Regions from separate parts of the Anaerotruncus sp. AF02-27 genome, predicted to be linked through region 1. Evidence: predicted binding sites of a transcription regulator. Region 1 holds the regulator's gene; each other region holds the start of a gene.
The links. The regulator Rex, encoded in region 1, represses fermentation and respiration genes when NADH is low (regulators of the CRP and FNR family bind a similar motif). The targets are predictions, from matches to a motif close to ATTGTTAANNNNTTAACAAT.

Region 1 (7,245 bases):
TTGTCCTGCATAAATTTTTGCTGTTTGCTGGCTTTCAAATCGATAACCTCCTTCAAATTGGTAACGAGGTTATCTTTGCCGGTTCTTCACCGGTCTATGCCTGCCAAAACAGCGGACCGTGCAACAAAACATACAATATCATTATAACATTCATGGATAGATTGTCAAACGAACAAGCGCGAAAAAAGGGACCGCATACGCGGTCCCACGGGCGGCTCAGCCGTCCATGACCTCGATCGAATTGAGGCCGCTTTTCATCACGAGCCTGCGCAGCGGCGGGGAATACATAAACGGGCATTTGAGCAGTTTTAGAGAGAGCTTTGCCCGCAGACGCAGGGTGGCGGCGCGGTAACGTCCGTTGGGGTCGCCCTGCGGTGCCGCGAGCACCCGCGCGAGCATGACAGCGCTCAAAATCGCGCTGCTGATGCCTTCGAGCGAGCTTGGGCTGATGAATCCGGCCGCCTCCCCGATGAGGAAGGCGTTGTCGCGTCCACAGCAGAACTGCCCGGGCGAAGCGGGACGCAGCACCCGGCAGGCTTCGGTTCGCTTCGGTTCGCCCAGATGAATTCCAACACTTTCCAGTTTGCGCTTCTGACGCTCAAACCGTTCGCGGCAGCCTTTGGCGGGATACGCCCCGCCGAATATGAGGCTGCCGTCCTTTGAAAGCGCCCAGGAGTAGCAGTCGGTGTTTTCGGAATCAAACACGCAGGAATAAAACGGCGTGGTGTGGGTGTCCGCAAACCACTGCTGGATCGAGACGTAGCTGCGCAGTTTTTTATGCGGGTAGAGAACCTCCCGCACCAGCGAATTGGCGCCGTCCGCGCCGACAAGGCGGGCGGCTTCGATGGTTTGCTCCCGGCCATCCCGCCAAAAACGCACCCGCCAGCCTCCGGGGATTTTTTCCACCGCGCGGCAGGCAGCATTCGTAAACAGGTCGACCTGCGGCGGGATGAGCCCGCGCAGCCAAAGGTCAAACCGATGGCGGTCGAGATTTACATAAAAACGCTGGTAATAGCGGGTGACACCGGTATCGAGATCGATCGTGCGCACCGAAAAGATCTGCGGGTCGACGATCAGCTCGCGCGGCAGAGTGAGGCCGAGACAGGCAAGCGCCTTCTGCGCGTCCGGCGCGAGCAGGCCGCCGCACGGCTTGCGAAAGCCGTTCTCCGGCGAATCCTTGCGGTCGATCGCCGCGACGCGCATCCGGGGCCCGAGCAGGCGCGCCAGTGTGGAGCCCGCAGGGCCGAGCCCTACGATGGCCAGATCATACATATGCATCTGCTCCCGATGATGTATTTTTTCAATAGTTGGAAAGCCCCTTGAGGGATTCGTCATGCACGACCCACTCGTCCGCCACGTTGATGACGCGGAATTCCTCCTTGTCGTCGCGGATGATCACGGTGGAGATGCCAGCGTTGATGATGAGGCGGGTGCACATTGAGCAGGGACAGGCATTGCGGACATATTCACCGGTGTCATATTCCTTGCCGACCAGGTAAAGCGTCGCGCCGAGCATCTGCTCGCGAGAGGCGTGGATGATCGCGTTCATTTCGGCGTGTACCGAGCGGCAGAGTTCATATCGTTCGCCGCGCGGGACGTTGAGCTTGGAGCGGGTGCAGTAGCCCAAATCGGAACAGTTTTCCCGCCCGCGCGGCGCGCCGACATAGCCGGTCGAAACGATCTGGTCGTTTTTCACGATGATCGCGCCGAAGTTGCGCCGCAGGCAGGTGCCGCGCGAGGCGACCGTCTCGGCAATATCCAAATAATAGTTTATTTTATCGCGTCTTGCCATCTATCTTCACTTCCTTTATAATGATGAAAGGTATGGAGCTGGTCATTGATTTTATTCTACTATACCGCGGCGGCCTGTGCAAGCTCCTTTTTTATTTCCTGCAAAACCAAATCCAGTTCCTGGAGGATTTTATGGACAACCTTTCCAATATTGGCGTGATACGAGACGTATTGTCGCGCCACGGTTTTACATTCAGTAAAGCGCTCGGGCAGAATTTCCTTGTCAACCCGACCGTCTGCCCGCGCATGGCCGAGCTTGGCGGCGCGAAAGCAGGCGTCGGAGTCATTGAAATCGGAGCGGGCGTCGGTGTGCTGACCGCCGAGCTTGCCATACGCGCGGACAAAGTCGTCTGTATCGAAATTGATGCCCGGCTGCTGCCGGTGCTCGCGGAAACGCTCGCGGGCTACCAAAACGTCGAGATCGTGAATGCGGATGTGATGCGGGTCGACCTGCACGCGCTCATCGCGGAAAAGTTTTCCGGCATGGAGGTGGTTGTCTGCGCGAATCTGCCGTACTACATCACCTCGCCGATCATTATGAGCCTGCTCGAGCAGCGCCTGCCGGTCAAATCGATCACCGTGATGGTGCAGAAGGAGGCCGCGCAGCGGCTCTGCGCCGAACCCGCCACCCGCGAGGTTGGCGCGGTCACAATCGCTGTGCGGTACTACAGCGTCCCGAAGGTGCTCTTTCAGGTGTCACGCGGGTCGTTTATGCCGTCGCCCGACGTGGACAGTACGGTCATCCGGCTGGATATCCGGGAGCGGCCGCAATACGACGTGGGGGATGAAAAGGCTTTCTTCGCGGTGGTGAAGGCGGCTTTTTCCCAACGCCGAAAAACGATCCTGAACTGTCTGGCAAGCGGGCTTTCGCTTGCGAAGCCGGACACCGCCGCGCTGCTCGAAACAGCGGGGGTGCCGGGCACGGCACGCGCCGAGCAGCTCACGATGGAACAGTTCGCGGCGCTTTCCCGCGCCGCAAAGGAGATGAAACGATGAAACTGACAAAACGCAGGATCCTGTCCATTGTGATCGCGGCTGTTACCCTCATCGCGACCGGGGCGTATTACACAATGGTTTACCACTATACGGCGAAACCGGAATCGCTGACCGAGGCGCTCACGGAATATACCGGCATGCCGGTGGAGATAGCCGGGACCGAGGAGGCCGGCAACCGGCTGTTCGTGCTCTTCAAGGACCCGGGCGGCGGCCCGATGATGGGCTACGCGCTTTTCGACCGGGGGATGAACACCCTTTACCGGCCGGTCAGCGCCGGCTACGGCAATTCGATCGGCGTGGAGGTCTATCCCTTCACCGCTTCGGGCAAACGGAAGGTCGCGGTCTGCGGCGCGAACGCCGACCCGCGCGCGGTGGCCTACGAGGTCATTACGGTGGACGAGGAACCGCCGCAGGTGGTGTTTTCCGGAGAGATTGCCGAACGGGATTTCGTCGATATTTATGAGCACCCGAAAACGGAGGGGCTCTGGCGCGGCCTACGGCTTCTTGACGCGGATGGGAACGACCTCGCTCCCGAACTGTACGCGTCAGGGGTGGCGGACGGGCCGGGCACCGGGATTGGGACAGCCGAGCTTTTCATGACAGATATTTTTTGCATCCTCATCCTGTTGGTTGGATTCGTTGTGGCAAAATATTTCTGGGACGAAAAACAATTGCCGGAGGACAAAAAGGAATAGAGAAACGGCCCCGCTTCTCAGAAGCGGGGCCGTTTGGGTTTGAAATCAGGATTTCTCGTCGGCATAAAACTGGTTCATCCGGTAGCAAAGGGTCATAAGGCTGTCCCCAAGATGCACGTTTTCGACCACGACGTTCTCGAAATTAAGCAGCAGATCGTAGTGGGAGAAGTTCCAGAAGCAGTTGATGCCGAGGTTTTTGAGCCGCTCGGCCGTTTCATAAGCCACCTCGCGCGGGATGCAGAGGATCGCGGCGCGGGGATGATTTTCCCGGCAGAAGTCTTCGAGTTCGGTGGTGTCCCGCACGGTATGTTCCCGGATCTTCTGCCCGATGACCGTGGGGGAGTTGTCGAAAATCCCCACGAGCTTAAAACCGCTGGTGTCGAAGTTCATATGCTTTGCAAGCGTGCGGCCGAGATTTCCCGCGCCGATCAGGATGATGTCGGCCTGTTTATTGAGGCCGAGGATGTTTCCGATTTCCTTATAAAGCGCGGCGACGTTGTAACCGTAACCCTGCTGGCCGAATCCGCCGAAGCAGTTGAGATCCTGTCGGATCTGGGAGGCGGTGAGCTGCATGAGCTGTGCAAGCTCCCGCGAAGAGATACGGGTGACATCCTTTTTCAGAAGGTCGCCCAAAAAGCGATAGTAGCGCGGCAGACGCCGGATAACCGACAGTGAAACGCCCTCATGCTTTGGCATAGACACAAACACCCTTCCTGTGTAGATTTCCTTGTGTGCCGGGCGGATCAGAGGCTCGCTACGGTATCCATGACATAATTGCCGAATTCCTCGCAGGTGCAGCCGGTGTCGCGGCCGGTGATGGTGAGCTTTTTCTCCTCGTACATGCAGACGTCCAGCGCACGGTCGAGCTTATCCGCCTGCGCCTGGAAGCCGATGTGGCTCAGCAGCAGCACCGCTGCGCGCAGCATCGAGCAGGGATCGGCATATTTGCCGCGGCCTTCCTTGATCATACGCGGCGCGGAGCCGTGGATCGCCTCAAACATCGCGTAGCGTTTGCCGATGTTGGCGCTGCCCGCGGTACCGACGCCGCCCTGGAACTCGGCGGCTTCATCGGTGATGATGTCGCCGTAGAGGTTCGGAAGTACAAATACCTTGAAATCACGGCGGCGCTTCTGGTCAATCAGTTTTGCGGTCATGATGTCAATATACCAGTCGTCGGTGGAGATGTCCGGATACTCCTTGGCGATGTTCTGGCAGAGTTTGAGGAACTTGCCGTCGGTCGTCTTGACGATGTTGGCCTTGGTGACGATTGAAACGCGGTCTTTGTGGTTTTTCTTGGCATAGTCGAAAGCGAGCCGCGCGATGCGTTCGGTGCCTTCGGTGGTGGTGACGACAAAGTCGAACGCGACTTCGTCGTCGACATTCACGCCGCAGGAGCCGAGCGTGTATGCGCCTTCGGTATTCTCACGGAAGAAGGTCCAGTCGATGCCTTCGCTCGGGACTTTGACCGGGCGGACGTTCGCGAACAGGTCAAGCTCCTTGCGCATCGCAACGTTGGCCGATTCGATATTTGGCCAGGGATCGCCCGCTCGCGGGGTGGTGGTGGGGCCTTTGAGGATGACGTGGCATTTTTTGAGTTCCGCGAGCACGTCGTCCGGGATAGCTTTGCCGACGGTGGCGCGGTTTTCGATGGTGAGGCCGTCGATCTGCTTAAATTCCACACGGCCGGCGGCCACTTCATCCGCCAGCAGGTGCTTTAATACGCGGGCGGCTTCATTGGTGATAATGGGGCCGATGCCGTCGCCGCCGCAGACACCGATGACGATCTTATCGAGATGTTCGTAATCCACGAAGTCCTTAGTTGCTTTAATGCGCTCATTGCGCGCAAGCTGGGCCTCTACCAGCGCGGCAAAATGTTCGACAGCCGCTTGTACTTTCTGATCCAATGCAAGTCCTCCTATGATTCATTTCATGATACAGTTACATCACAGTAATAATTATACATTATTTTATATCATTGCGCAGGTCTTGTCAATCTGAAAGCCAGCTGCCCAAAGATGCAGTTTGGAGAAAAAACGGAAGGTTCAGGGCGGCAGGAAACCAGAGTCGGTGCAAAAACGGGCGAGCTCCCGCAGGGTTTTGCGCGCGGCGGCCAGCCTGCGGCTGACCGTGGAGCGGCTGACGCCGAGAATTTTGGCGGCCTCAGGCATCTTGATCCCCTCCAGGTAATAGAGCCGGACGGCTTCCTGCTGGCCTGGCGGCAGAAAGCGGATGGCGTTGGCGGCAAACCGCCGGTAGCGTTCACGCGCGGGCGTGTTGTCACCGTTGCCGCCGTAGGTTTCGGACGCGACCTTGTCCGGGTCGGACAGGTGCGCGTTCCAGGCCCGCTGGGGGAAAAGCGGTTTATCCTGCCGGTATTTACTATGCGTAGTAGTCCTTGAGATAGGCCGTCACCACCTTTAAATCACTCAATTCGGTATAGAGCGCGTCCATCCGGCGCCGCAGAAGGAGTGCTTCCTCACCGTCTGCCGTGCGCAGACGCTTGCGCAGCTCGCATAGGCGCTTCTGCAGCGCTTCGGCAGCAGCGCGGTATTCTGCTGAAAGTGCGGTCAGATCCATGCAATTCCCCTTTCGATTCGCTTGTTTTTCCCCTCTAACCCCAACGTAGCATGGGAAAAAAACGAAGTCAAACGGGGGAATGGTCCTTTCTTGCTTGTCCAAGAAAGGACCCAAAGAAGGACACGCGGGGACACCCCGCGGCCCCGTGCGCGCAATTTTGTTGCCGCTTCCCGGCAAAGATTACGCGCAATCTGCCGCAGGCAAGACGATGTGTGCCGCGTGATAAAAAGCACGCGGGACATATTTTCGCACCCAGTGCGAAAATGCGCTGCGCGCAACAGGGACAAGCCGATCAAAAAAGCCCGCCGGCATTGCCGGCGGGCTTTGGTTCGTATGGGGGTCAGTTTGCTGAAATGGTAAAATCGGCCGTGATTTCGGTGCAGGCGAGCGCTTCGCCGTGCGGATCGATGAAGCAGGCAAGTTGAGACACGCGGTAGATGCCCGGCGAAAGCGGCTCGTCGAAAATATCGATGGGGATCGGGATGGTTGCCGTTTCGCCCGGTGCGAGTGGGAAGGAGGCGGAAACGCTGTCCGGGTTTACCATCGCGCCGTCGCGCGGGGTGAGCGGCAAAACTTCGCCGCCGTCCACTTTGCGGAAATCGAACCATGAGGTGTAGAGCAGCGTGTCGGAAGCGTTATTTAAAACAACGAGGCTGATACTTTCGGTCCCGACGGGGTAGGAATCCTGTTCAGGACGCGCTGTAACGCTCGCCACAGGGGCTTCGGAGCTGCCGAACCCGATCACCGAAAAGACCTTGTCATTCTGCGCTTCGGGAAGGAAGAACGCCTTCTCCCGTGGCACGGGCCGCACCGCGGAGTACAAAAGCCCGATACCGATCCCGGCGGCGAACAGCGCGAGCGGAATGATCCAAAAGCGTTTCATCAGACGTTAAACCTAAACAGCACCACATCGCCGTCCTGAAAGACATATTCCTTGCCTTCCGAACGGATGAGCCCCTTCTCCTTGGCGGCTGCCATTGAACCGCAGGCGATGAGGTCGTCATAAGCGACAACTTCGGCGCGGATGAACCCTTTCTCAAAATCGGTGTGAATCTTTCCGGCGGCCTGCGGGGCTTTGGTGCCCTTCTTGATCGTCCAGGCGCGAACCTCCTGTTTGCCGGCGGTCAGGAAGGAGATGAGCCCCAGCAGGGAATAGCTTTTTTTGATGAGCCGGTCAAGTCCGGAC
Region 2 (7,245 bases), on a different contig from region 1:
CGTCCAGAAAGATTCGCACGGGGTGCAGTATTTGCCCTTGTACGAGCCCTTATAGATATAGCCCTTGTCGTAGAGCGCCTTAAAAATCTTCTGTACGGATTCCTCGTGATAGTCGTCGGTGGTTCGGATAAAACGGTCGTTTGAAATATTTAAAAGTTTCCACAGCTCCTTGATTCCCGCCACCACGTTGTCAACATACTGCTGCGGCGTAACGCCCGCGGCCTCGGCCTTCTGTTCAATCTTCTGGCCATGTTCGTCGGTGCCGGTCAGGAACATCACGTCAAAGCCCTGCATTCGTTTGTAACGCGCCATCACGTCGGTGGCGACAGTGCAGTAGCTGTGCCCGATGTGCAGCTTGTCCGAAGGGTAATAGATCGGTGTCGTGATATAAAAGGTCTTTCCAGTTCCATCCATGTGGATTTCCTCCTCGAATGCAGTTAGTTTGGTGATAATAATATAGTATACCACAAAAAGAGCGGAATGAACAGTTCCTTCCACTCTTTTTGCCTTTTTCTTGCACTCTGCGGACGAAAGAGCTGTCCTTACAATCCCATGGTATTTTCCATTCCGCGGCGGCGTAACCGGTGGAGGCCGTACAGTTATTTTTCAGAATGCGCCAGCGCGGCGGCAACAAAGCTTGCGAAGAGCGGATGCGGGCGGTTTGGGCGGGACTTGAATTCAGGATGGAACTGTACGCCGACAAACCAGGGATGTCCGGGAATCTCGACGATTTCGACCAGTTTCTGATCCGGGGAAAGTCCGGAAATTTTCATGCCGTGTTCTTCAAAGTCCCTGCGGTAAAGATTATTGAACTCATAGCGGTGACGGTGCCGTTCATAGATGAGCTCGTCGGAATAGGACGAACGGGCGATGCTGCCTTCTGCGAGTTTGCAGGGATAAAGTCCAAGCCGCATGGTGCCGCCTTTGTCGGTGATCTCCTGCTGTTCGGCCATGATGTGGATGACCGGGTAGGGAGGCTGCACATCGAATTCAGCGGAGTTGGCGCCTTCAAAATGCAGCACATTGCGGGCGAATTCGATGACCGAAATCTGCATGCCAAGACAGATTCCGAAGTAGGGGATTTTATTGACGCGGGCATACTGTGCGGCGGCGATTTTGCCTTCGATGCCGCGGTCGCCAAAGCCGCCGGGGATGAGGATACCGCTGCATCCAGCGAGCATTTCGGCGGCATTTTCGGCAGTGACCTCCTCCGAGCTGATCAGTTTGACCTGCACTTTCGAATCGTTATAGATGCCCGCGTGTTTGAGCGATTCCGCAATGGAGATATAAGCATCCGGAAGCGCGACATATTTGCCGACCACGCCGATAGTGACAGCTCTGTAGGCGTTCTTGAGCCGTTTTACCATGTCGGACCATTCCACGAGGTCCGGTCTGCGGTTTTCGAGTCCCAGATGGTGGCATACCGCGTCCGCAAGCCCTTCCTGTTCGAGCATGAGCGGCGCTTCGTAAAGGGTCGGCAGGGTGAGGTTCTGGATGATGTCCTCCTTGCGGACATTGCAGAACAATGCGAGCTTCTGCCGCATATCCTCCGGGATTTCCATGTCCGCGCGACAGACCAGGATGTTCGGCTGGATACCCTGGCGGAGCAGTTCCTTGACACTGTGCTGGGTCGGTTTGGATTTCAGCTCGTTTGAGCCGGAGATGTACGGCACCAGCGTCACATGGATATAGATGGCGTTCTCCTTGCCCGCTTCATTGACAAACTGACGGATCGATTCAAGGAAAGGCAGGCTTTCAATATCTCCGACCGTACCGCCGATCTCGGTGATGACCACATCCGAGCCGGTGCTGCCCATCCGGTAGATCCGCTCCTTGATCTCATTGGTGATGTGCGGGATGACTTGTACGGTACCCCCAAGGTAATCCCCATGGCGCTCTTTATGAATGACCGAGCCATAAACTTTTCCGGTGGTGATATTCGAGTTGACTGAAAGGTTTTCGTCGATGAACCGCTCGTAATGCCCAAGATCGAGGTCGGTTTCAGCGCCGTCGTCGGTGACAAAAACCTCCCCGTGCTGGTACGGGCTCATGGTGCCGGGATCGACATTTATGTAAGGGTCGAATTTCTGCATGGTGACGCTGTAGCCGCGCGCTTTGAGCAGCCTTCCGAGGGATGCGGCGGTGATGCCTTTGCCGAGACCTGAGACGACGCCGCCTGTGACGAATACATACTTGGTTGCCATAATCCTAACCTCCAAACTTTAATCGGAAAAACAAAAACACCGCACATCCAAACCGTGCAACGAGTGGGGGAATCTGCTATCCGGAGTATGGGCAAAGAATCTCAAAAAGATACTTCGCCCATACTCTGGGCCTGCATTTTCCGCTTCCCCATTGAAGCGCGTTTCGCATATGCGGTGTGTATTTAGATTTTTTGTTGCGCCTTATCCAAAAGCTGGCGCTTCAGGCGCCGGGCCGGGCAGCGCGTCATTTGTGGTACAGCTTCTTGGTCTGATACTGGGGTTCGCTCGTCAGGTTAATACCGAGCTTTTTGAAGATATTGCGGTCGATCTGTGAAAGAATGACCGAGGAATGCGCCTCACAGCCACGCAGTTTGCCGAGCTGCTCCATCGCGAGCTTGGCGGTCGGGCTGGTGGCGGCGGAAATCGAAAGGGCAATGAGCGTTTCGTCGGTGTGCAGCCGCGGGTTGCGGTTGCCGAGATGGTCGACCTTGAGATGCTGGATTGGCTCGATGATAATTGGGGAGATCAGGTGGATATTGTGTCCGATGCCGCCCAGGTATTTGAGAGCATTGAGCAGAGCGGCTGAGGAAGCGCCCAACAGGGAGGAGGTCTTTCCAGTGATGAGGGTGCCGTCCGGCAGTTCGATGGCGGCGGCGGGCATGCCTGTTTCAGCGGCGCGCCCGTTGGCGGCCTGGATCACCGGACGGTCAGCCGCGCTGATCCCAGCCTGGTTCATCAGCAGTTCCAGCCGGTAAGCGCTGCCTTCTTCCGCAAGGCCCATGCGCTGGTCGCAAAGCGCCTGATAGTACCGGCGGATGATCTCCTGCCGGCAAGCCGCGCAAACCGCGTCGTCATCGACAATGCACATCCCGGCCATATTGACGCCCATATCGGTGGGGGATTTATAGGGGCTCTCGCCTGCGATCCGGGTGAGGATGGCGTTTAAAACCGGGAAGATTTCCACATCGCGGTTATAGTTGACGGTGGTCTTTCCATACGCCTCCAGATGGAACGGGTCGATCATGTTCATATCGCCCAGATCGGCGGTCGCGGCCTCGTAAGCGAGGTTGACCGGATGCTTGAGCGGCAGGTTCCAGATCGGGAAGGTTTCAAACTTGGAATAGCCCGCTTTGACCCCGCGTTTATATTCATGGTAGAGCTGGGAGAGACAGACTGCCATCTTGCCGCTGCCGGGGCCGGGCGCGGTGACGACCACCAGCGGATGGGTCGTCTCGATATACTCATTCTTGCCGTAGCCGTCGTCGCTGACAATGAGCGGGATGTTGGACGGATATCCGGCGATCGGATAGTGCAGATAGACCTTCACGCCGAGATGCTCGAGCCGGCGCTTGAAGGCTTCGGCGGCGGGCTGTCCGGCAAACTGCGCGATAACCACGCTGCCGACAAAAAGGCCGATGGCGCGGAACGCGTCGATAAGGCGCAGAACGTCCACATCGTAAGTGATGCCAAGATCGCCGCGCACCTTGTTTTTTTCAATGTCGGAGGCATTGATGACGATGACGATTTCGGCACTGTCCTTCATCTGAAGCAGCATCTTCATCTTGCTGTCCGGCGCGAAACCGGGCAACACGCGGGAGGCATGGAAATCGTCGAAAAGTTTCCCGCCGAATTCGAGATAAAGCTTGTTGCCGGAAGCGGAAATCCGCTGGCGGATGTGCTCCGATTGAAGCTTCAGATATTTTTCGTTGTCAAAACCGACCCTGTGCACACGCTCCGCCTCCCGCAATGATTGCCGTCCGGAAAAAGATAACCCCCGTCCGGCAGCATTTCAAATCCTTTAACACATTTTTTTATTCTACCTGTTTTTGGCTAGAATTGCAATATGGAAAGTGTTGAAAGTTTGGGAAGAATGGCAAAAAGTTTTTATATCCGGCGAAAACAGCCGCGCATCCGATGGAAAACGGACGCGCGGCCAGAATTTGTTCCGGGAATCTTCAGCGCAGCGGCGGAACGGCGGCGTCGCACAGCGCAATACGCAGCGTGGAAAAACGATCGGACAGATATTCCGCCGCAGTGCTTTCAACCGCCTCCGGCGCCGACGGGTCATCCTTGGCGTCGATGGTGAAAAGGACGGTGGTTCCTTTATTTTCCTCGCTGATCAAAGTGATGGTGCCGCCCAGCGCGGCGACACAGGACTTGGCGATGGCAAGCCCCAAGCCGTTGCCGGTGAAAGGCTGGCCGGACGGGTCGAAGGAGTAATACGGTTGGAACACGTGCGGCTGCACCTTCGCGGGGATGCCGCGCCCGCGGTCCACGATTGAAACGCTCACATAACTGCGGATTTTGCGGACCTTGACTTCGATCACATTGTCCGGACGGGTATACCGCATGGAATTGGAGAGGATATTGTGGATCGCCATCGAAAGCTTGGCAAGGTCGCAGGAGATGACAAGCGGTTCGGTTGGGATGGAAAAGGTCAGAGGGATGCCGGCGCTTTCCGAAATCCGGGCGGCAGCCTCAAAGAGTTCGCGCAGATAGCCGAAAATCTCAACGCGGCGGGGAAGGGAGGGCCAAAGCCCCTGGGAAAGCCGGGTATAAGTGGTCATCCAGTCGCAGGCGCGCAGGATCAAATAGGCATTTTGATTGATCGATTGCAGGTATTCGAGGCTTTTGCCCCGCTGCTGTTCATCCTGCTGCTCGGCGTTTTGCCGCAGCAGGGAAAGCGATGAGAAAATCGCGGTGAGCGGAACACGGTACTGCGAGCCGAACGCGGAAAGCGCGAGCGCCGTGCCTTCCGGATGCAGGCCGGTGCCCTGGCGGGTGAAGAAAGAGGGCTGTACCAGATAGCGGGCATGGCCCGATTGGTCGGGCAGAGGAAGGACCGTCACCGAACGCTGCAGAAACATGGCGTCATTGACGGTGGAAAATACGCCGTGGGCGTCAATTTCCCCTCTGATCTGATCGAAATCATACCCGTCCAGCAGGACATGAACCCCGTCCGGCAGGCTGAGACAGGGCTGCGAAGTGCGGGCGGCCTCGCTGCTCCAGATGATGTTGAAATTCTCATCGGTGAAAACATAAGGAAGGCCGGCTGTGGATGCCATTTGAACCAGCCGGTCAAGAAACTGATCGTTTTGCAGACTCGTATCCATCGTACTTCCCCTTCAAACGGATTGATATAAATTATCTTTTGGAGGATTTGCCGGGTTATGTGCTAGGAACGACAGCCTAATACTGGAAAGGGCAGGAACTGTTTTCGACAGAATTCGACATTAGATAGTCTCATTATTATAGTATAAAGATTGGTTGTTTTCAATAAAAACCCATGTATAAAAAATGGTGGATTGAGAAAAATAAAGAAAATCGTTTATTCTTTGACAAAATTGTTGTAGTTTTCCTGAAAGTGTATTAAAATAGGAGCATATCAAAATATAGGAGGTCGTATTCCAATGGCAATTAAAGTTGGTATCAACGGTTTTGGCCGCATCGGACGGCTTGTATTCCGCGCTGGTTTGGATAACCCGAACATCGAATTTGTCGGCGTCAATGACCCGTTCATGACTCCGGATTATTGCGCTTACATGCTGCGTTATGACACTGTGCACGGCCAGTACAAAGGTGAAATCAGCTACACCGACGATGCGATCGTCGTAAACGGCAAGACAGTCAAATTCTACGCGGAGAAAGACCCGGCCTGCATCCCGTGGGGCCAGTGTGGCGCTGATTATGTGGTTGAGTCCACCGGCGTTTTCACCACCATGGAAAAGGCGGAGGCGCATCTGAAAGCAGGCGCCAAGAAAGTCATCATTTCCGCGCCTTCCAAGGACGCCCCGATGTTTGTCATGGGCGTTAACCAGGAGACCTACAAAAAAGAGATGAACATCGTCTCCAACGCCTCCTGCACCACCAACTGCCTGGCGCCTCTGGCGAAAGTCATCAACGACGAGTTTGGCATTGTCGATGGCCTGATGACCACCGTCCATTCCACCACCGGCACCCAGAAGACGGTTGACGGCCCGTCCAAGAAGGACTGGAGAGGCGGCCGCGCCGCTTCCGGCAACATCATTCCGTCCTCCACTGGCGCCGCGAAAGCGGTCGGCAAGGTCATTCCGGAACTCAACGGCAAGCTCACCGGCATGGCGTTCCGCGTTCCGACTCTGGACGTTTCGGTTGTCGACCTGACCGTCAACCTGGCCAAACCCGCTTCCTATGAAGAGATCTGCGCCGCCATCAAGAAGGCTTCCGAGGGTTCCCTGAAGGGTATCTTGGAATATGTCAACGAGGATGTCGTTTCCTCCGACTTCATCGGCGATGCGCATACCTCCATCTTCGACGAGAAAGCCGGCATCGCGCTGACCGACAAGTTTGTCAAGCTGGTTTCCTGGTATGACAACGAGTGGGGCTATTCCAACAAGGTCCTGATGCTCATCCAGCACATGGCTTCCGTTGACGCGAAATAAGAACAGCTTATAGAGCGGATTTACGGCATATTTGCACTGGCTTCCTTTATCGTTTTTGCACCGGCTAGTGGGCTTTTCTTACTGCTGTTGTAACAACGATTCGGAAAATAACCAGAATTAAAAACACCCATTCTCTTGGATTTTGATAAGAGGATGGGTGTTTTTATGTGTCAAAACCGTCTGGAAGAACTTGCTCAAGAATTCTGTTTTTCATGTCGCTGTAAGCGCTGCTTGGAACGTGCCATATCCAATTATCAAAAGCTTTTTGGATACCTGCTGCGCTTTTTGCAAGAGAGCTATAACGCCACAACGCTGGAGGAAGCGCGGCCTGTTTACATTCAAAAGTTTTTTTGGAAAAACTGGAATCAGGCAGAAAGCCACCGGTTGTGAGTGATTTAAAAATATATAAAAAAGACAGTACTACGCAAATGGTAGTACTGTCTTTATAACAGAACTTATTTTTCAAATGTGATTTTGAATAATGGTTATTATTATAATTATAGAGCCTACTAGAAATATTAACCCATACAGAATATAGAGTCTCCTTTTTTTTTAGGATCTTCAAACATTTGGATATACTTATAACGTTCAATTGCAATCATAACTATAATTGTAACATA
Region 3 (7,245 bases), on a different contig from region 1:
TTTCTTCAAGCGTTTTTCCCTGGATCTTTCTCTCAGAAAACCTTATTTTCCGTAGTATGCCTTCTTGTAAATTTCAGCGATCTCGCTCACGAGCGGCAGCCGCGGGTTGGCTGTGGTGCACTGGTCCTCAAACGCGCGGTCAGCGAGCTGGCTGACGCCGGCCATAAAGGTTTTCTCATCCACACCGCACTCCTGGATGCTCATGACCATGTTGACTTCCTTCATCAGATCACGGATTGCTTTGATCAGGCTCTGGACGCCTTCCTCGGTGGTCGAAGCGGGCAGGCCAAGATATTTGGCGATCTTGGCATATTTTACGTCCGCGATGAATTTTTCATACTTCGGCCAGATGGTGAACTTGGTGGGTTCGGAAGCGTTATAAGCGATCACATGCGGCAGCAGCACCGCGTTGGCGCGCCCGTGTGGAATGTGGTATTCGCCGCCCAGCTTGTGCGCCATTGAGTGATTGAGTCCAAGGAATGCGTTGGTGAACGCAAGACCGGCGATGCAGGAGGCGTTGTGCATCTTTTCACGCGCCTCGAAATCCTTATCCCCATTCTTATAGGCGCGCGGCAGGTATTCAAAGACCAGCTCGATCGCCTTGATGGCCAGGCCGTCGGTATAGTCGGAGGCAAGCACCGAGACATACGCTTCGATCGCATGGGTCAGCACATCGAGGCCGGTGTCCGCGGTCGCGGATTTCGGCAGCGACATGACGAACTGCGGATCGATGATCGCAACATCCGGGGTCAGCTCATAGTCAGCGAGCGGATACTTGATGTTGCCGTGCTCCTTGTCGGTGATGACCGAGAAGGAAGTGACCTCGCTGCCCGTTCCGGAGGTGGTTGGGATACAGACCAGCTGCGCCTTTTCACCAAGTTTCGGGAAGTGGTAGGTACGCTTGCGGATATCCATGAATTTGAGTTTCAGCCCGTCGAACGAGGTGTCCGGGTGCTCATAGAAGAGCCACATGCCCTTCGCGGCATCCATTGCGGAACCGCCGCCGAGCGCGATGATGACATCCGGCTGGAAGGCGTTCATTGCCGCCACGCCGCGTTTGATGGTGTTGACCGACGGGTCCGGCTCAACCTCCGAGAAGATCTCCGCATGGCAGTATTCCTGGCGTTTGCGCAGATAGTAGAGGATTTTATCGACATTGCCGAGTTTCACCATCATCGGGTCGGTGACGATAAACGCGCGGCTGATGTTCGGCATTTTTTCAAGATACTGGATCGAATCGTTCTCAAAGTAAATCTTCGGCGGGATCTTGAACCACTGCATATTGACTCTCCTTTTTGCGACGCGCTTTTTGTTGATCAGGTTGACCGAGGAGACGTTTGAAGTGGTGGAGTTGTGGCCAAACGATCCGCAGCCGAGCGTCAGAGAGGGCATGTTGGTATTATAGATGTCGCCGATCGCACCCTGTGAGGACGGGGAGTTGACGATGACGCGGCCGACCTTCATCGCTTCGCCATACGCGCGCGCAAGCTCCATATCCGAGGTGTGGATGACCGCTGAATGGCCGAGGCCGCCCAGCTCCAGCATCCGGTTGGCATAATCGAAGCCCTGCTTGGCGTCCTTGACAGTGAAGTAAGCGAGCACCGGAGAAAGCTTTTCAAGCGAGAGGCGGTATTCCCGGGAAGGCTCGGGGAGCTTCGCAATCAGGATCTTGGTATCAGCCGGGACCTTGATCCCCGCCTGCTCAGCGATCCAGGCCGGCGATTTGCCGACGACCACCGGGTTTACCGCGCCGCGTTCAGCCGGCATGACGTAATCGGTGACCTTCAGGGTCTCCTCGTCATTGAGGAAGTAGCAGCGGTGCTTCTTCATGAACGCCTCAAACGTCGGGGCGATCTCCTCGTCGACGATGACCGCCTGTTCGGAGGCGCAGATCATGCCGTTGTCAAAGGTTTTGGAGAGCATCAGGTCGGTGCAGGAACGCTCGAGGTTCGCGGTTTTCTCAATGTAGCAGGGGACGTTTCCCGGGCCGACGCCGAGCGCCGGTTTGCCGCAGCTGTAGGCGTTCTTCACCATGCCGGCGCCGCCGGTGGCAAGGATCAGGGAGACCTTCGGATGGTGCATCAGTGCGCTGGTCGCGTCGATCGACGGATATTCAATCCACTGGATGCAGTTTTCCGGCGCGCCCGCCTTGACGGCCGCGTCACGCACGATTTTGGCCGCCTCAACCGAGCATTTCTGCGCGGAGGGATGGAAGCCGAAGATGATCGGGTTGCGGGTCTTCTGGGTGATGAGCGCCTTGAACATGGTGGTGGAGGTCGGGTTGGTTACCGGAGTGACGCCCGCGACGATGCCGACCGGCTCCGCGACTTCCACATAGCCTTCGAGGTCGTTCTCGTCGATCACGCCGACCGTCTTTTCGTATTTGATCGAATGCCAGATATATTCAGTTGCGAAGATATTCTTGGTGATCTTGTCCTCGTAGACGCCGCGGCCGGTCTCCTCGACCGCCATCTTTGCAAGCATCTGGTGATTGTCAAGCCCTGCCAGCGCCATTGCGTGGACGATCTGGTCCACCTGCTCCTGGCTGAGTTCCATATACTGTTTGAGTGCGACATCCGCCTTTTCCACCAGCTCATTGATCATCGCGTTGATGTCAATTTCGGGCTTCTGTGCTGCTTTTGCCTTTTCCATGAAATGCTTCCTCCTAAAAATGATATAAACGGAAATCAAATTCTTTTTATCAGAATTAACAGGGGTGCTGTAAAATGAGATTGTTAATTCTTTGTCAATATAATATCATATTGTTAAACTTTTGACAATTAGACAAATAAACAAATATATGTTTTTATTTATAGGAACTTTGCACAATTCAATTCACTGGAACCGCCCGCAGCAATGCGCGCCGCGCTTTGTAGTCCGGCATCAATTTGGCCATCGTTTCGTGGAACCCTTTCTGGTGATCCGGATGCAGAAAGTGCACATATTCGTGCAGCACCACATACTCGAGCGCCGCCTTCGGTTTTGCTATCAGCTGCTTATTGAGGGTGATGCAGTTTTTTGCCACATGGCAGACGCCCCAACGGGTCTTCATCTGCCGCACCTGGATCTTTGGTTTCCCCGGCAGGATATCCGCGAAAAGCGGATAAATTTCATCACTCACCGCGTTAAACGCGGCCAAGCACTGGGCGTCGGTATATTCTGTGTCCGCCGCCTGCGCCTGCGCCTTCCGCACGGCGATCCGGGCGCGCGCCGCCTCGATCCACGCGGCCCGTGAGGCGACAAACCGGTCGATTTCCCCGGTCGGCGCGCGTTTGGGCGCGGAGACGCGCACCTCCCCCTCCCCGGTGACGCGCAGGTTCAGGTTCTTGACCCGCTTATAGGTAAGTTCATAAGTGATTGTGCCAACGCTGCGCCGCATCGCGATCCCCCTCCTTGTTTTTACAATCTTAAACCTTGCCATTAAACTCTGTCAACCGGGATTGACAAAACAGCTCCCCTCAGTTATAATATCCCTTACATTTCACCGTGAAGGAGTTTATGATGGCATTGCAATTCTGGTTCTTCTAAGTTTCCTCGCCGTACATACACCAAAAAGGCCTGTGACGGGTTTTGTTGTTTTACGTATCCGGGAAATTTCAGCAGAGAATCAGCGCGGCTGACCGCTTCATGGGAATGCTGTCTCTTTCTGTCTTTTGACCGGTATGCGTAAGCGGGCCCGCATGGGAATCGTTTGCGCTTTTTTTGCGCCCGCAAAGGAGTTTTATGAACCAGACACACTGGAAACGCACCTTTTTCACCATCTGGTCGGGGCAGGCCGTCTCTCTGCTGACCAGCTCGATCGTGCAGTTCGCGATCGTCCTCTATCTCACCGATACCACCCGCTCTCCCATGGTCCTCTCAGTCGGTTACCTGCTCGGTTTTCTGCCGCAGGGGCTGCTCGGGCCATTCGCCGGCGTTCTGGTCGACCGGTGGGACCGCAAAAAGATCATGCTCACCTCCGACTTCTGTATCGCTATGGCCTGCCTTGCGATCGTGATTGTCGGGATCTTCGCCGACCTGCCGCTCTGGCTCTTCCTGCTTGTCCTATTTATCCGGTCGGCCGGTTCGGCATTCCATGCGCCGTCGCTCTCCGCCGTCACCCCGCTGCTCGTCCCCGCGGATCAGCTCACCCGATGCGCGGGGTACTCGCAGACCCTGCAGTCCGTATCGATGATTATCGGGCCCGCGCTGGCCGCGATGCTTTATGCGGCGTGGGATCTGGAAGCGATCGTCTTTCTCGACGTGCTCGGCGCGCTGGTCGGCATGGGTTCTCTTGCCGTCTGCACCATCCCCAAACTGGAGATGCGGCATACCGAACGGCCCCATATCATCCGGGAAGCGCTCGATGGCCTGCGCGTCCTGCGTTCGCATAAGGGGCTTTACGGGCTTCTGCTTGTGAGCGCGCTTTTCTTCCTGGCATTCTCCCCGGCCGGCGCGCTCTACCCGCTGCTCTCGATGGATTATTTTGGCGGGACTGCCACCCACGCAAGCATTGCGGAGATCGTCTTTTCGGTCGGGATGATGGCTGGTTCGATCCTGCTCGGCGCGTGGGGAGGCTTTTCCCGAAAAATCGTTTCAATTATCGGTTCGATCTTCCTCATGGGGGTGGCGCTTGTGCTCACCGGGCTGCTTCCGCCGTCCGGATTTGTCATTTTCGCCTTTCTTTCGGCTGTCATGGGCTTCGCCTGTCCATTTTTCTCGGGTGTTTCGATCGCGCTTTTTCAGGAAAAGGTGGAGCCGGAATATCTCGGCCGGGTGATGTCCCTTTCCACAAGCATCCTGACCCTCGCCACACCGCTCGGCCTGGCGCTTTCCGGCGCGACTGCGGAAATCATCGGCCTTGAAAACTGGTTTTTACTTGCTGGAATCGTTGTCCTCGCAAGCGGCGTTCTGTGCATCTTTGTCCCTTCGGTGCGCAACTGCGACCAATAGGGCTGCCCTGATATTGGCCCCGGGTAAAATGCCTTTTACCCGGGGCCAATATTTACGGGCGTCTCAGCCGCCTGCGCGGTCCCACCCGGGACCGCGGGGCAGCCCGGCGCACCTCACGCGCCGTGTCCGCATAGAATGGCAGGATTACATCATGAGCGGAGGCAAACGATGGCTACTCAAATCTGGGCACATCGAGGCGCGTCCTCAAAAGCGCCTGAAAATACCATGGAAGCGTTTGAACAGGCTGTTCGTGAAGGGGCCGATGGAATCGAACTGGACGTACATCTGAGCGCGGATGGAATCCCCGTCGTCATTCACGACAGCACCCTTGAGCGGGTCAGCGGTGAAATCGGGTTGGTGCACGACCGGACACTCGCACAGCTCAAACGGCTGGATGTGTCGAATCCAATCCCCGGTTACGGGATCGCCCGTATCCCGGCGCTTGCGGAAGTTTACGAGCTTATAAATCCAACTGGTTTAATCATAAACGTGGAGGTCAAAAGTGGTCTTACCACATATCCCGCCTTTGAGCAAACACTCATTGCACTCGAACGGCAGATGGGCATGCGCGGCCGCGTATTCTATTCTTCTTTTAATCCATACACGCTGATGGGGCTGCGGGAACAGGATCCGCAGGCCCAAATTGGATTTCTTTATATCGGCGGCTGGATTGACGCGCAGCAGTTTGCATTGCGTCTTGCGGCGAATGCGCTGCATCCGCCGGTCTACGCGCTGGAGGAACCCGGCTTTACCGAGGACTGCAAACGATATGGCATCGCGCTGCACACCTGGGCGGTCGAAGATGACCGCGATCTGCTCTTCGCCCGCCGCAAAGGCGTGCAGGCGGTTATTACTGACCGTCCCGCTTACACGCGGGAACTTTACGAAAAAACGCCCTTGCATCCCGTGGTATAATAGCCGCAGAGCGGCTATTATACCACGGGCTTATGGCCAGGCAGATACGCCGGTGCTCCGGCTTCCTGCCCGATGGCCAATTCACTTTATGCGTAGGAAAATTCGTGCCCGCGGCGCTGCCGTCCCAAAGCGCAATAATCCCTCGCCAAAAACATTCAAACAAAGGATGATCAATGACATGACCGAAAAGCTTTTCTATCAGGATGCTTACTGCAAAACCTTCACTGCCGCGGTGACCGGCTGCGCGCCGCGCGAGGGCGGTTACGCGGTCACGCTCGACCGCACTGCCTTCTACCCTGAAGGTGGTGGACAGCCATCCGACACCGGCACGCTTGGCGGCGTCAGGGTGTGCGGCGTACATGAAAAGGACGGCGAGATCGTCCATTATACCGACGGGCCGCTTACGCCTGGCGATCTTGTGACAGGTGAAATCGACTGGGCGCGGCGTTTCGGTTTTATGCAGCATCACACCGGAGAACACATCGTTTCCGGAATTCTGCACCGGCTCTACGGGCTTGATAATGTCGGCTTTCACATGGGACACGATGCAGTCACGATTGATTTAAATGGCGAGCTGAATGCCGAACAGCTCCGCAAAGCGGAACTGCTTGCCAATGAGTCCATCTACGCGGACCTCCCCGTAGAGGTTTCCTATCCCTCTCCGACGGAATTGGAAACTCTGCCTTACCGCAGTAAAAAAGAGCTCTCTGGCAGGGTGCGTATCGTGACCATCCCGGGCAGCGACATCTGCGCCTGTTGCGGCACGCATTGCGCCAGAACCGGCGAGGTTGGAATTCTCAAGCTGATCTCCTCTCAACGCTACAAAGGGGGCCTGCGCGTCTGGCTACTCTGCGGTGAACGCGCCGTAAATGATTACGAGGAGAAACTCTCCACCGTTTCGCGCATCGCGGCCATGCTTTCGGTAAAGCCCGCGGAAGCCTACGATGCGGTCGTGCGTCTTTCGGACGAGCTTTCCGCGCGCAAACAGGAGTTCTCCGCTTTGCAGGAGCAGCTTTTCATGCTGAAGGCGGACCGCCTGGCCGGACCGGAAAATCTGGTTGTTTTTGAAGAAAACTGTACGCCTGGTGAACTGCGCAGATTCTGTCTGATCCTTTCTGAGCGCTGCGGCGGGTTTGCCGCGGTCCTGTCCGGAAATGAAACAGACGGATGGAAATATGCGCTCGGTTCAAAATCGCAGGACGTGCGCGTGCTCTGCAAAAAATTGAACGGAGCTTTCTCCGGCCGCGGAGGCGGCACCGCCGTGCTGGCGCAGGGTTCCCTGCAAGGCCGCGGGGAAGCGATCGAATCCTTTCTTCGGACATAAAAAAGGCGTCTCCCGATTCTATTGGGAGACGCCTTTCCTTTTCCGGTTAAAGCAGCGTCCTGCGCAGCTCCTCC
Region 4 (7,245 bases), on a different contig from region 1:
CGGCTCGTCCGCGCCGGAAAGCCCCGCGCCGCCCGCCGCTTTTTCGGAGCCGGCGGAATCGGCTCCGTTGCTCTATGACGGCGTCCAGCCCGACCCGACCCTGCCGGAAAATCAGAAAGGGCCGTATATCATGTGGGATCATATCGAATACAAAAATTTCGGAGACCCGGCGGAATGGGAATGGCACACGGTCACGCTGATCAACTATGACGCGGAGAAACAAGGCCTTCCGCCCGAGCGCGTCGAAGCGAAGCTGCTGCTGCCGCCGCGCTGCGGGATCGACGAAGTCATCGTATACGACGGCGGCTTCGCGAACGGGACGATCAAAATCGGGGACATCGGGGGATACTATCCTGAGGGCGAGACACTGTTCAGCGCGTGGAATGTATTTTCAGCGGAAGGCAATCCGATAACCGGCGAAACCTGGGAGGCATTCGAATCAGCAGAAAATGAGATTGGCGCCTACTGCTGCGGCGACCGCTTTACACGGTATATCACGCCCGGCCTGGGCGGGAATGTCCTGGAATATATGATGGATTTGGGCGAAGGACATTTCACTTATCTGTATTTTTACGTCTCCGCTTCGGCAACAGCGGACGACCTCAAGCTTTATGATATGATCGCACAAAGCGTGAAACCCGCCTGATGGCGGCGAAAGGAAAATGGCTATGAAAATCCTTGCAATTGAAAGCTCCTGCGACGAGACTGCCGCCGCAGTGGTGGAGGACGGACGGAAGGTTCTTTCCTCGGTGATCAATTCTCAAGTCGCGGAGCACCGAAAATACGGCGGCGTGGTGCCGGAGATTGCCTCCCGCCGCCATACCGAAAACATCGTGCCTGTTGTGCAGGGCGCGCTAGACGAGGCTGGGCTGACGCTTGCCGGGATCGACGCGGTCGCTGTGACCGCCGCGCCAGGGCTGATCGGCGCACTGCTGGTTGGTGTAAACTACGCCAAGGGGCTTGCGCTCGCGGCGGGAAAACCGCTCATCCCGGTTCACCATATCCGTGGGCACATCGCCGCCAATTATCTCGCGCATCCGGATCTTGAGCCGCCGTTTCTCTGCCTCGTTGTTTCGGGCGGGCACAGCCACATCGTTGAAGTGAAGGACTACACCGACTTTCGGATCATTGGCCGCACCCGCGACGACGCGGCCGGGGAGGCGTTCGACAAATCTGCCCGCGCTATGGGGTTCCCATATCCGGGCGGAATCTATATCGACGAGGCGTCAAAGCGCGGCGATGACAGAAAGTATAAGCTTCCGAAGCCGCGCGTCGAGGATTCGCCTTATGATTTCAGTTTTTCCGGTCTCAAAACGGCGGTGCTGAACCTTTTGCATAATGCCGCCCAGAAAGGGGAAAATGTGGATACAGATTCGCTGGCGGCAAGTTTCCAGCGCACCATCTGCGAGATCCTGGTGGGCCATCTGGAACTGGCCGCGCGGGAATACGGCTATAAAACGATTGTGGCGGCGGGCGGCGTCTCCGCCAACAGCGGGCTGCGTTCCCGCTTGGAGGAGATGTGCCGGCGCCACGGGTACAGGCTCTGCGTCCCGCCGCTGTCCCTTTGCGGGGACAACGCCGCGATGATCGGCGCGCAGGCCTATTATGAGCAGCTTTGCAGCCCGCCGGCGGGGCTTGATTTAAACGCTTGCGCCTCGTGGAATATCGACCTGCCTTTCCAAAATCCGTATGATTCTAAGCATTCTGTCTCAAAATGATTGGTTTTGCAGGAAGAAAAATGATGAATTGCATGATTGTCTGAAAATTCACAAAATTCTAACGAATTCACGTTGCTTTTTTGCAGTTGATCCATTATAATGCTAAGTGTGAAAAGTTCGAGTTTCATGCGGGATGCAACCCCATGAACCGTTGACTTTCAGCCCCATATGTATCATTGTGTTATTAAAAATTCAATACAGCGAGAGGAGTAAAATCATGACGAACAACAAAAATGTCCTCAATTGGATTGAGGAGATGAAAGCGCTTGTCAAACCGGATAAGGTTGTCTGGATTGATGGAAGCGAGGCACAGCTCAACGAACTGCGCGAGCAGGCTTTCTCCACCGGAGAGCTCGAGCCGCTCAACCCTGAGAAGCTTCCGGGATGCGTCCTGCACCGCACTGCGGTCAACGATGTCGCCCGTGTGGAGGGCAGAACCTTTATCTGCTCCAGAACGAAGGAAGAAGCGGGCCCGACCAACAACTGGGAAGACCCGAAAGTCATGTACCCGAAACTGCGCGCCCTGTTTGACGGCGCCATGAAGGGCCGCACCATGTATGTCATCCCGTACTGCATGGGCCCGATCGGTTCCAAATTCTCCAAAGTCGGCGTCGAGCTGACCGACTCGATCTACGTTGTACTGAATATGGATATCATGACCCGCATGGGCCAGAAGGCGTTCGACCACCTGGGCGACACCTCCAACGATTTCGTCCGCGGCCTGCACTCCAAGGCCAAGATGGAAGAAGAGAACCGTTACATTGTCCAGTTCCCCGAGGACAACGCCATCTGGTCGGTCAACTCCGGTTACGGCGGCAACGTTCTGCTCGGCAAAAAATGCTTCGCGCTGCGCATCGCTTCCTACCAGGCGAAACAGGAAGGCTGGATGGCGGAGCACATGCTCATCCTCGGCCTGCAGAACCCGAAAGGCGAAATCAAATATATCTGCGCCGCGTTCCCGTCCGCCTGCGGCAAAACCAACCTGGCCATGCTCATCCCGCCGAAGGAGCTGCTTGACAAGGGTTACAAGGTTTGGACGGTCGGCGACGACATCGCCTGGCTGCGTATCGGCGAAGACGGCAGACTCTGGGCAATCAACCCGGAAAACGGCTTCTTTGGCGTTGCCCCTGGCACCAACATGAAGTCCAACCCGAACGCGCTGGAAACCACCCGCCGCAACACCATCTTCACCAACGTGGTCCACAACCTGGACGACAACACTGTTTGGTGGGAGGGTCTCGATAAGAACCCGCCGAAGAATGCGGTCAACTGGAAAGGCGAGAAATGGGATTGCACCGATGGCAGCAAAGGCGCGCATCCGAACTCCCGCTTCACCGCTCCGGCCATCAACTGCCCCTGCATCTCCTCCGAATTTGCAAATCCGAACGGCGTGCCCGTCTCCGCGATCATCTTCGGCGGCCGCCGCGCCAAAACCGCTCCGCTGGTTTATCAGTCCCGTGACTGGCAGCATGGCGTGTTCGTAGGTTCCACCATGGCTTCCGAGACCACCGCGGCCGCTTCGGGTGCTGTCGGCGTTGTCCGCCGCGACCCGATGGCGATGCTCCCGTTCTGCGGATACAACATGGGCGACTACTGGCAGCACTGGCTCGAAATGGGCAAGAAGCTCGGTGACAAAGCGCCTAAGATCTTTAACGTCAACTGGTTCCGCACCGATGACGAAGGCCACTTCATCTGGCCGGGATTCGGCGACAACCTGCGCGTCCTCAACTGGATCATCGACCGCGTCGAAGGCAAAGCCGAAGCTGTTGAAACCCCGATCGGTTACGAGCCGAAACCGGAAGATATCGACATCACCGGTCTTGACGGCATCACCACCGATACTGTCGCTGGCCTGCTGACTGTCGATAAGGACCTGTGGAAAGAGGAAGTCAAGGGCATCAAGGAGTTCTATGCCAAATTTGGCGACAAACTCCCCAAAGAGCTCGAGACCGAGCTCGAAAAGCTCGAAGCCAACCTCGAGAAATAAGGCTTATGATGAGGGAATACCGTCAGATCAACCCGTGGCGCGGCGTCACGGCGGTGGCACTGGTTGCAGCAGCCACCATCGTGGCTGTGCTGTACGGTATCATGGCTGTTTTGGTCCTCAACCGGGACCGCCACTGAACAAAAAAGTGAAAGCGCATGGAATCGTCAGGTTCCATGCGCTTTCTTTATTGTCTCCCTGCAAAAATGAGGAATTCGCTTGTTTTTTTGCGCCCTCCGCGCGCCCGGGGATTGCGCCCTCCGCGCGCCCGGGGGATTGCGCCTTCCAGGCGCTCCGGAGGAGTCGCCTCCGGCGGCCCCATTTCTTGCTCGTGCAAGAAATAGGGGAAAGAACACGCCAAGGGGGAACCCCTTGGAACCCCGCCGCCGCTGGTTGCTTCGCAAAGGCGGCGGCCGCGTCCTTGGACTTCGAGACCTGCGACGCCGTCACTCCCAACTGCCGGTCAGCTCAAGACTGATGGCAACGCTTCGCGCTCCCATGTTACAGGCTTGCTGCAAAATCCGCGCCGGATTCGTTCAATGGGTATTGTCAATCAATCGTTCTCAGAAATTCCCGCAGCTTCTCCATACGCTTTTCAAGCTGCACAAAATAACGCCGGGTGACAACGCTTGCTGCATCATCCTTGAGCTGGCATGCGGACAAATTCATCTTGCCCGCATAGGTGTAAACTTGCCGCGAAAGTTCCCGCAGCCGTAAATGTTCTTTTGAAGTCATGGCTTATCTCCAAATATGTTATAATTTATAACATAAATTATAACATATTAATCACCACGATTCAAGCATAAAATATGTTCAGAGGTGGTGATGGAAATGGCGATTGTCGTAAAGCCCAAACGTCCGAAAGGTGAGGATGGATATAAGACCTTTTCCATCCGGATCAAGGAAGAGACAGTTTCAAAGCTGGATGAAATTTGCGCTAAGACAGGACATAAGCGTAACGAGCTGATCGGGATTTTCCTGGAATATGCGGTTGATAATTGTGAAATAGAAGAAAAATAAGAGCGCCGGACAGAGGTCCGGCGCTTTTTAAATTGAAATCCGTTTGTCCTTATTGCGCGCAGCGCATCGCCGCAAGGTTGCGGCGATTTGTCCCGCGTGCTTTTTATCACGCGGCACAGTACGTATTGTCTAAGCAGATTGCGGGCTGTCTTTGCCGCAGGCAACGAAACAGCCCGCAGGGGGCCGCGGGGTATCCCCGCGTGTCTTTCTTTCGCCCCTTTCTTGGACAAGCAAGAAAGGGGCCCGCCGGAGGCAATCCGAGCCCGCGGAGGCAATCCGAGCCCGCGGAGGCAATCCGAGCCCGCGGAGGCAATCCGAGCCCGCGGAGGCAATCCGAGCCCGCCGGAGGCAATCCGAGCCCGCCGGAGGCAATCCGGGCGCGCGAAGGGCGCAAGAGAACCTCGGGCGCGCGAAGGGCGCAAAGGGGATTATCAGGGGCGCGGCCCCTGATTCTTTTCGCGCAGAAGCGCGATGTCAGCGGCAACCTCATCCGCGGATCGACCGGCGTCGATTGTGAGGCCATTTTGCGCGGCCTTGCGGTAGGCCTCCCGCCGCCGCGCGAAGAGCGCCTGAAACTGTTCGGGCGTATTCTGCCGCAGGATTGGGCGGTCGCTGTCCTTGATGCGGCTGTAGCAGACCTCGAACGGGGCGTCGAGAAAGACGACGAGGTCGCGCTGGTCGATGGCTTCGATATTGCGGTCGAAGGTCATGGCGCCGCCGCCGGTTGAAACCACGCAGTTGACCCGGCGGGCAAGGTTGTGGACTGCTTCATGTTCGAGGTCACGGAAATGGGCTTCCCCATAGATGGAGAAGATGTCGGGAATGGGCATTCCGGCCTCCCGGATAATTTCGTCATCGAGATCGATGTATTCGAGGCCAAGCCGTTTTGCGAGCAGCTTGCCGACGGTGGTTTTGCCACAGCCCATGAAGCCGCAAAGGATCAGATTGTTCAAGCTTCCCGCTCCTTTCTGAGGAGGATCTCGTGCATCTCGTCCACGATCCGGTCGACCGAGGCATTGTCAAAACTGCATCCATGCCAGTATTCGTGGGCGACAGCAGCCTGCCACACCAACATATGCATACCGCCCATGCAAAGGCAGCCTGCCGTCTTTGCGCGGCGGAGCAGCAGGGTTTCGGCGGGGTTGTAAATGCAGTCGAACACCGCGCCCACGCTGGTGAGGAAGCTTTCGGGCACCGGGCAGGCATCCACCTTGGGGAACATGCCGACCGGCGTGGCATTGATGAGAAGGCCGAACCGGCCTTCCGGGCTTGCGATGTCGCAGAGGGAGATCTTGCGGCCGAACTGTTCAGCGATCTCCTTCCGGAGCGCTTCGGCGCGGCTGCGGCCGCTCTCGCGCACCGCGACGGTCACGTCGCCGCCCTGACGGGCGCATTCGATTGCGAACATCCGGCCCACGCCGCCCGCGCCCAGCACACAGACGCGGGTGTCAAGCGAAACGCCGTGAGCGGACATGGTGCGCAGAAAGCCGTCGCAGTCGGTGTTATAGCCAATGTGCCGGCCATCCGGCAGACGGCGCACCGTATTGACCGCACCATAAAGCCGCGCCGATTGGTGCAGCTCATCGAGATGGGGGAGGATGGTCTGTTTATATGGAATGGTGATATTGAATCCGTCGAGCGCCATCAGCTGCGCCAGATGCGATTCGAATTGTTCCGGCGGAAAGGAATTGAGCGTGTACGCGGCTTCGCGCTCCTCGAGGGCGAAGAGTCGTTCGTGGATCGGCGGGGACATGCTGTGCCCGAGCGGATGCCCGATCAGCTGGAATTGTTCCATATGGTTCACCTTCAGAGGGACGCTTTCCATTTGTCAAGCGTCTTTTGATTTTCGAGGTTGTAGGCGGAGGCTTCCTTGAAGCCGCGCTTTACAAGCATGGTGAGCACCTTGCCCGGTCCGCATTCGACGAAGGAGCTGATCCCGGCGGCGAGCATGGCGGAGATTTCCTCGTGGAAGCGCACCGGCGAAACAAGGTGCCGGGCGAGGTATTCGACGAGGTCGGTATCCGGTGGGAGCAGCCCGCCGGTGACGTTTGAATAGAAGGGCTTTTCGAGCGGGGCCGTTTTGATCCCGGCGATCCGCTCCTTGAATTCCACAGCGGCGCAGTCCATCAGTTTGGAATGAAACGCGCTCGAAACAGCCAGCTTGACAGCTTTTGCGCCCATTCCGGCGAGCCTGTCGGCCGCTTGCTGCGCGGGGTTTGGCTCGCCCGCGATGACCGTCTGGGAGAGGGAATTGTAGTTGACGGGGAGCACGTAGCCGTCGGTCTCCTCGCAGACGCGGGAGATGGTTTGTTCGTCGCTGCCGATGATGGCGAACATGCTGCCGGGGTTCTCGTCCGCCGCGCGCTGCATGGCCGCCGCGCGCGCGCCGATCACCCGGAAGCCGTCCTCCAGGGAGAAAGCGCCGTTTGCGGTGAGCGCGGCGTATTCGCCGAGCGAATGCCCCGCGAAGGCGGCGGGTTCGCAGGATTCCTTCGCCACGGCGCAGGCTGCCATCGAGACCGC

Region 2: gap (type I glyceraldehyde-3-phosphate dehydrogenase) is a predicted target of Rex. The motif match lies at 5,528-5,547, and genes of this name have one in related genera.
Region 3: adhE (bifunctional acetaldehyde-CoA/alcohol dehydrogenase) is a predicted target of Rex. The motif match lies at 2,762-2,781, and genes of this name have one in related genera.
Region 4: DWV16_RS04365 (phosphoenolpyruvate carboxykinase (GTP)) is a predicted target of Rex. The motif match lies at 1,754-1,773, and genes of this name have one in related genera.

The regions. Positions count from the first base shown of each region.
Region 1 covers NZ_QSBX01000020.1:37,653-44,897, reverse strand. The annotation lists gene DWV16_RS13900 (ClpP family protease) at 1-11, opposite strand, end outside; gene DWV16_RS13895 (FAD-binding protein) at 217-1,272, opposite strand; gene DWV16_RS13890 (dCMP deaminase family protein) at 1,301-1,792, opposite strand; gene rsmA (16S rRNA (adenine(1518)-N(6)/adenine(1519)-N(6))-dimethyltransferase RsmA) at 1,924-2,787, shown strand; gene DWV16_RS13880 (hypothetical protein) at 2,784-3,482, shown strand; gene DWV16_RS13875 (redox-sensing transcriptional repressor Rex) at 3,528-4,178, opposite strand; gene DWV16_RS13870 (isocitrate/isopropylmalate family dehydrogenase) at 4,226-5,386, opposite strand; gene DWV16_RS19775 (RNA polymerase sigma factor) at 5,525-5,809, opposite strand; gene DWV16_RS13860 (hypothetical protein) at 5,862-6,059, opposite strand; gene DWV16_RS13855 (hypothetical protein) at 6,400-6,942, opposite strand; gene ychF (redox-regulated ATPase YchF) at 6,942-7,245, opposite strand, start outside.
Region 2 covers NZ_QSBX01000037.1:1,305-8,549, reverse strand. The annotation lists gene metG (methionine--tRNA ligase) at 1-414, opposite strand, end outside; gene DWV16_RS17290 (CTP synthase) at 600-2,204, opposite strand; gene DWV16_RS17285 (DUF1846 domain-containing protein) at 2,449-3,933, opposite strand; gene DWV16_RS17280 (sensor histidine kinase KdpD) at 4,160-5,317, opposite strand; gene gap (type I glyceraldehyde-3-phosphate dehydrogenase) at 5,615-6,625, shown strand; gene DWV16_RS17270 (hypothetical protein) at 6,791-7,015, shown strand.
Region 3 covers NZ_QSBX01000002.1:272,662-279,906, forward strand. The annotation lists gene adhE (bifunctional acetaldehyde-CoA/alcohol dehydrogenase) at 43-2,652, opposite strand; gene DWV16_RS03415 (M48 family metallopeptidase) at 2,831-3,379, opposite strand; gene DWV16_RS03420 (MFS transporter) at 3,724-4,932, shown strand; gene DWV16_RS03425 (glycerophosphodiester phosphodiesterase family protein) at 5,101-5,847, shown strand; gene DWV16_RS03430 (alanine--tRNA ligase-related protein) at 6,026-7,171, shown strand; gene DWV16_RS03435 (diaminopimelate dehydrogenase) at 7,218-7,245, opposite strand, start outside.
Region 4 covers NZ_QSBX01000003.1:130,563-137,807, forward strand. The annotation lists gene DWV16_RS04355 (hypothetical protein) at 1-646, shown strand, start outside; gene tsaD (tRNA (adenosine(37)-N6)-threonylcarbamoyltransferase complex transferase subunit TsaD) at 669-1,718, shown strand; gene DWV16_RS04365 (phosphoenolpyruvate carboxykinase (GTP)) at 1,936-3,705, shown strand; gene DWV16_RS19760 (hypothetical protein) at 3,714-3,842, shown strand; gene DWV16_RS04370 (hypothetical protein) at 4,252-4,437, opposite strand; gene DWV16_RS04375 (ribbon-helix-helix protein, CopG family) at 4,534-4,722, shown strand; gene DWV16_RS04380 (shikimate kinase) at 5,154-5,675, opposite strand; gene aroE (shikimate dehydrogenase) at 5,672-6,517, opposite strand; gene DWV16_RS04390 (ACP S-malonyltransferase) at 6,529-7,245, opposite strand, start outside.